2 regions of the Priestia veravalensis genome follow, and region 1 is predicted to be linked to the other one. Evidence: riboswitches for the same ligand, from Rfam matches in the RefSeq annotation. Region 1 holds a riboswitch; the other holds the start of a gene.
What was found. A riboswitch is a leader RNA that binds a small molecule or an ion and turns the genes downstream of it on or off. The one in region 1 is predicted to bind cyclic di-AMP.
Positions count from the first base shown of each region.

Region 1 (3,425 bases):
ATACAAATAAACTCCCGTTCCGTGAGAAATCGTAGGATACCAAGCATTTAACAGTGGTTTGATCAAGTTCGATAAAGACTTATCATTCATCGCGATTCCTCCTTGTCAGCAGACTTCTATTAGATTCTATGCCATATGGACACTGTTTTTGCTAAATAAAAAGGATTGTTTTCACTAAAACAGAAAAAGGCTCACTCCTTACGTTTAAACGTAAAGAGTGAGCCTTTTTATCGTATCAGAAATCCTTTGTTTGTCATTCTCCAGTCATCCCCTACTGGTTAATGCATTACATTAAGCTCCTGCTTTTTCAGCTCTTCTTGCTTCAGACTCGGCAACAATTACTGCACACGCAGCATCCCCTGTAATGTTAACCGATGTACGAATCATATCAAGCAAGCGGTCAATACCGATGATTAATGCGATACCTTCTACTGGTAAGCCAACTGCTGAAAGTACCATCGCTAACATGATAAGTCCAACACCTGGAACACCCGCTGTTCCAATACTTGCAAGAACTGCTGTTACAACAACTGTAATTAGTGCACTGAATGATAAATCTACTCCGTACACCTGAGCGATGAAAACAGTTGCTACCCCTTGCATAATTGCTGTTCCATCCATGTTAATTGTTGCACCTAATGGCTGAACAAAACTACTGATGGATTCCGGTACACGAAGATTTTTCTGAGCTACGTTCATTGCAATTGGCAACGTCGCATTACTGCTTGATGTACTAAAACCAACAGTCATAGCTGGTGCAAAGCCTTTAAAGAACTCAATTGGGTTGCGCTTTGCTAACAGCGCTATAGATCCACCGTACGTTAAGATAGCGTGAACAAATAGCGCAAGCACAACTACTGACATGTAAAGCCCCATTGCTTTAATCGCTCCCCATCCTTGGCTACCAACCGCAGTTGCGATTAAACCAAACGTACCGTATGGAGCAAACTTCATCACTAAGTTTACAAGGTACATCATAAGCTCATTACCTTGATCGATAATGTTATATAGTCCTTTTGCTTTATTACCTAACATCGTAATTCCAAATCCAATAAAGATTGAGAATACGATAATTTGAAGCATGTTTCCTTCAGTCATTGCTAGAACTGGGTTAGTAGGAATCATGTTTAGTAATGTTTCACCTACAGGAGGTGCTTCTTGTGCTTCAAAGGAAGCATTTGCTGTGTCGAATGTTCCAACTGTGCCTGGCTTAATAATAAATGCTAAGATAATAGCAATTGTAATAGCAATTGTTGTCGTAATTAAAAAGTAACCAATTGTTTTACCGCCGATGCGGCCAAGTTTCTTCGGATCTCCCAAACCTGCAACGCCAAGTACAATTGAGAAAAAGACAATCGGTACAACAAGCATCTTAATAAGATTTAAAAAGATTTGCCCAAGCGGCGTAAATAAATATTTATCTAGTGTTGTAAACGTCCCTGGTGAAAACGTATTTAACAAGACACCTACAACAGCACCAATAATTAGTGCAATGATAATCTTTGTTGATAGTTTCATTGATGGACCCCCTCATATAAACAAATTATATTATTAATTTAATAACTACCAAGATTAACAAGTTGAATATTCCAAAAAGAATAACTACTTTTAATTTATATTATTTTTGAAATTTTCAGAATAGAACGAGCTCCAGCTGCTTTTTTTTAAAATCATCGAAAAAAGTGTACAAAAAAAACCATGAGAGCCCTCTCTGGTTTTCAAACCTTCCATGTACTCTCCCACAAAATGCTGACGAGGTTAGCTGTCGGATTCGGGTATGTGAGTTACCCTACTTAACTATTAAGTTAAGATTCACCCCTAGTGCTTGTCTGCACAAATTTGGGTCCCCCGCTTTCTTTCAATCTGAAATTAAGCAACTGTTATTTTGATGTAATAGTTTTAAACTGCAATAACTTACTTCTTTATTAAAATTCATTTCCTATCACTTTGTCAAGATAATATACAAAAAAAATTCAAAACACTGTCGTTTTTTTTATTTTCATGTCACATTTTATCACATTTTATGTATATTTTATATTCGTATTTATGTTCGTTATAAACTAAACTACTCTTTACCAAATGACATTCCAACTTAAAATAGCACCTCATACCAATAACAACTAACAATTTGTATAGTAATACTAAACACATAAAGAAGAAATCCATTTTATAACATTTAAAACAAAATAATTAATATTCATTAAATGTTATTTTTATACAATAATTGTAAGCATTATCATTTTTATATTCATATTTTATACTGGTTTAATGTATATATGTAAATGTTTTTTTCTGAATTTCACCATAATTAAGTTTAGCTAATTTAAACTTTACTTTTTTGGCGAGCAATTTCATAAATTACATTTTTTTCTAAAATCCATTTCAATCTCCCCTTTCTTTTTGATAAACTATAAAGAACAATATATTGATTTTTATCTATAGAGGAGAGTCCTAACCATGTTTACCGTCTTAATTGTAGAAGATGATCAAAAAATTGCTTCTTTATTAAAAGAACATCTTGAAAAATATAATTTACTCGTACATATCGTTACGTCATTTACAGATGTACTTGATGATTTTCAAAAGCACCACCCTAACCTTGTCTTATTGGATGTGAATTTACCAAAATATGATGGCTTTTATTGGTGCAGACAAATCCGTACTCTTTCCACTTGCCCTATCATTTTCATCTCAGCACGCGATGGAAAAATGGACCAAGTGATGGCGTTAGAAAGTGGAGCAGATGATTATTTAACCAAGCCTTTTGACTACGACGTCGCGATTGCCAAGGTAAATAGCCAACTACGACGCGCATACGGGTCCTATGCACCTACTAACCAGGAGCGAATTGTAGAGCACGCCGGCTTAACTTTATATCCTGAAAGGTTACTATTACGCTACCAAAGCAAAGAAGTTGAGCTTAGCCAAACAGAAAGCAAGCTCATTGAAACATTGTTAGATAAAGCAGAAAGAGTTGTTAGCAGAGATCGATTACTCGAAAAAATTTGGGACGACCAGCTTTTTGTTGATGATAATACTCTAAATGTCTACATGACGCGTACGCGTAAAAAACTAGGGGATGTTGGTATCGAAAAAGCGATTGAAACAATTAGAGGTACAGGCTATATGCTGCGGATTCAAGAGGAAAATAAAGCATGAAGCTGTTTTTTAAAGAACATCTTCCTCTTACATTTTTTTATCTTATCCAATTGGGTTTAGTATGTACGATTTTTGCGTTAGATGGTTTTCGAGACATTTTTACTGTTCTTTATGCTATTTTAATCAGCACCGTTATCTACATCACTTATTTATGCTATCGCTACTATACAAACAAAACATTTTATAAACACCTGTCAAATCCCTTACATAAGTCAGAAGACAGCATATTGTCTGAAGAGGAGTCTCCGCTTTCAGAAGCGTTAAAA
Region 1 is NZ_KQ758632.1:69,867-73,291, reverse strand. Features, by position in the region: gene AS180_RS04950 (aspartate aminotransferase family protein) at 1-90, opposite strand, end outside; gene AS180_RS04945 (dicarboxylate/amino acid:cation symporter) at 292-1,518, opposite strand; cyclic di-AMP (ydaO/yuaA leader) riboswitch at 1,732-1,886, opposite strand; gene AS180_RS04940 (response regulator transcription factor) at 2,458-3,159, shown strand; gene AS180_RS04935 (sensor histidine kinase) at 3,156-3,425, shown strand, end outside.

Region 2 (3,425 bases), on a different contig from region 1:
AACGGACGCTTGTCTTCAGTCAGGGTTAAACTTAGGTGCTTGGGGGGAACTTGTAAAGACTTTGCCATTGTATAACACAGGATTTGGTTGGTTAGTACCAGCAATCGCTGGGGCTATGGGCGGTTATCTTCTTAGCTTATATAATCTAAAAGGTAAAGTAGTTCACTCAAAACAAGTTAAATCATATAGTAAATAAGATTGTCCATAAAAAAGCCCAAACTGGGCTTTTTTTGTTCTTCAAATAAAGATTGTGTTTTTATCAGCAAACAATTATGATAAAAAGCGAATATTCACGTTTGCTATGAAGATGAAAAAATTATGTAATCTTGAAAGGTAGAGTAAAAATGTGGGAAATTATTGTTGCGATTATTTTAGGAATTGTAGAAGGTCTAACTGAATTTGCGCCTGTATCATCGACCGGACACATGATTATTGTAGATGATTTATGGCTGAATTCAAAAGAGCTATTTTCACCAGAGGTTGCTAATACATTTAAGATTGTCATTCAATTAGGCTCGATCCTAGCCGTTGTTGTTTTGTTTAGAAATCGTTTTATTAATCTATTAGGGTTAAATCGTAAAAATGAGAAATATGAACAGGTAACAAATCGATTAAAACTTTCTCAAGTTATCGTTGGTTTGCTTCCGGCAGCTGTATTAGGATTCTTATTTGAAGATTTTATTGACAAGCATTTGTTCTCGTTGAACACGGTGTTAGTCAGCTTAATTGCAGGAGCAATTTTAATGATTATTGCAGACCGCTTTGCTTCAAGAATTCCAAAAACAGAAACGGTAGATCAAATGACTTATCGTCAAGCAATTGGTGTTGGATTATTTCAATGTATCGCTCTATGGCCAGGGTTTTCACGCTCTGGTGCTACGATTTCAGGTGGGGTACTTTTGGGTATGAGCCACCGAGCAGCTTCTGACTTTACTTTTATTATGGCTGTTCCTATCATGGCAGGAGCTAGTGGGTTATCATTAATCAAAAATTGGCAGTATTTCACAATTGATGCATTGCCTTTTTTCATTGCTGGTTTTATTAGTGCTTTCATTGTAGCGCTTGTTTCCATTCGCTTTTTCTTAAAATTAATTAATCGAATAAAATTGGTACCTTTTGCTATTTATCGTATTGTATTAGCAGTTGCTATTTATCTTGTATTCTTTTAAGAATGCTAAAACAGCCTTGGTTACATTTAGAGCCAAGGCTGTTTTATATTTTGGCATTTATATAGTTAAAAAGTTTTGAGTCATAAAAATAAATTGACAAGCTTTCGAAAAACAGATAAATTATTCTTATTGAATAAAATATTAATTCTGTATAATATTTCAGAAAAATAATTTAATAAGAAGCTTAGTCTACATTAGAGCGGGGGAACCACAAATTTGGTATATCATATGCCTTGGGGTGAATCTTTCCTGAGTGAAAGTAGGGTACTCTCAAACCCGAATCCGACAGTTAACCTCGTCTGCTTATTGAGAGAAAGAACATTGTCTTTTTGTCGACCATTCTTTCTTTTAGAATGGTCTTTTTTTAATTTTCAGAAAAAATAAAATCGCTTTACAACAGAGAGGAGAGCACATATGAAAAAATTGCGGTTTGGCATGGCAACACAAATTTTTGTTGGTTTAATTTTAGGTATTCTAGTTGGTGTTATTTGGTTTAATGATCCAAGAGTAGCAACGTATTTACAGCCTCTGGGCGACTTATTCTTACGCCTGATTAAAATGATTGTTATTCCAATTGTTATCTCAAGCTTAATTGTTGGTATTGCGGGCGCTGGTAACGGCAAGCAAGTAGGCCGATTAGGTGCTAAGACTATCATTTACTTTGAAGTCATCACAACGTTTGCAATCATTATAGGTGTTTTATTGGCTAATGCTTTCCAACCAGGTGTAGGAGTGGACATTGAATCTGCACAAAAGACTGATATTAACCAGTACGTAGAGACAAGTGAAGAACAAAGTGAGAAATCCGTTGCAGAAACGTTCCTTCATATTGTTCCAACGAACTTCTTCCAATCATTAGTGGAAGGTGACATGTTAGCCATCATCTTTTTCTCCGTGTTATTTGGATTAGGTGTAGCAGCTATTGGGGATCGTGGAAAGCCTGTTTTACAATTTTTTGACGGCGTTTCTCATGCGATGTTCCATGTTGTTAACATGATGATGAAAGTTGCTCCTATCGGGGTCTTTGCTCTCATTGGTGTAACTGTTTCTAAGTTTGGTTTAGAATCATTAATGTCTCTAGCGAAACTTGTTATTCTAGTTTACGCTGGTTTACTGTTCTTCTTAATTGTGGTTTTAGGAGCGGTTGCGAAATGGGCTGGTGTAAATATCTTTACATTAATGCGTTATTTAAAAGATGAATTGCTGTTAGCATATAGCACATCAAGTTCAGAAACGGTATTACCGCGTATTATGGGCAAATTAGAAAAAATGGGATGTCCAAAAGCTATTGTATCGTTTGTTATCCCAATTGGTTATACGTTTAACTTAGATGGATCTGTGCTGTATCAAGCAATTGCCGCTATTTTCTTGGCACAGGTTTATGGAATTGACTTAACCATTGTCGAACAGCTAACGCTAATCCTAGTGCTTATGATTACTTCAAAAGGGATGGCAGCCGTTCCAGGAACATCATTTGTTGTATTATTAGCAACGTTGGGTACGATTGGAATTCCAGCCGAAGGTCTTGCATTCATTGCCGGTGTGGACCGAATTATGGATATGGCTCGTACAGTTGTAAACTTAATGGGTAACACAATTGCAGGAATTGTTATGTCTAAGTCTGAAGGCAAGTACAATCCTATAAAAGCTAATGAAGTGATGAAACAGTCGAGAGAGGCAAAAGTAGCTAGCTAATGTATCTTCTAATCTCGTAACAATGCTTAATGCATAAGGCTACTTACCGGTTCTATTTTTATGAACAGGTAAGTAGCTTTTTTGATAATTTTTTGATTAGTTCTTTATTAATAAAGAAATTAAACCTATAATTATAGTAGGTAACAACAGATATGTTTTTAAATAAACAAGCTGAGCGTGCTCTAGTATGTGGCATGTGAGTGAATTTAGGAAGAAAGCGTGGGAGGCATTTACATATGTGGAAGAAGCGCATAGCAATTATTGTATCGATTATTGCAGCTTGTTTTTTAATTCCTTATAGCTTACCAATTGTCTTTGCATTATTAACAGCAATTGTTCTAGAAGGTCTTATTCAAAAGTTGCAGCATTCTTTGAAGTTTAGTCGAATCTATGCTGTATTAGTAGCGTTTTTATTATATGTTGTATCCATAACATTAATTGGTTTCTTTATTATTCGTACAATTGTAACGCAAGTAGTGGCTCTCTCAAAAGTTACGCCTTCTTTTGTAAAAGAGCTTTATGAAACAACAATTTATCCTAACATTATTAAGTGGAAGTATT
Region 2 is NZ_KQ758635.1:23,730-27,154, forward strand. Features, by position in the region: gene brnQ (branched-chain amino acid transport system II carrier protein) at 1-196, shown strand, start outside; gene AS180_RS06160 (undecaprenyl-diphosphate phosphatase) at 345-1,169, shown strand; cyclic di-AMP (ydaO/yuaA leader) riboswitch at 1,341-1,487, shown strand; gene AS180_RS06165 (cation:dicarboxylate symporter family transporter) at 1,584-2,864, shown strand; gene ytvI (sporulation integral membrane protein YtvI) at 3,101-3,425, shown strand, end outside.
Region 2: linked by a shared signal. The riboswitch ahead of AS180_RS06165 (cation:dicarboxylate symporter family transporter) and the one ahead of AS180_RS04945 (dicarboxylate/amino acid:cation symporter) in region 1 are both predicted to bind cyclic di-AMP.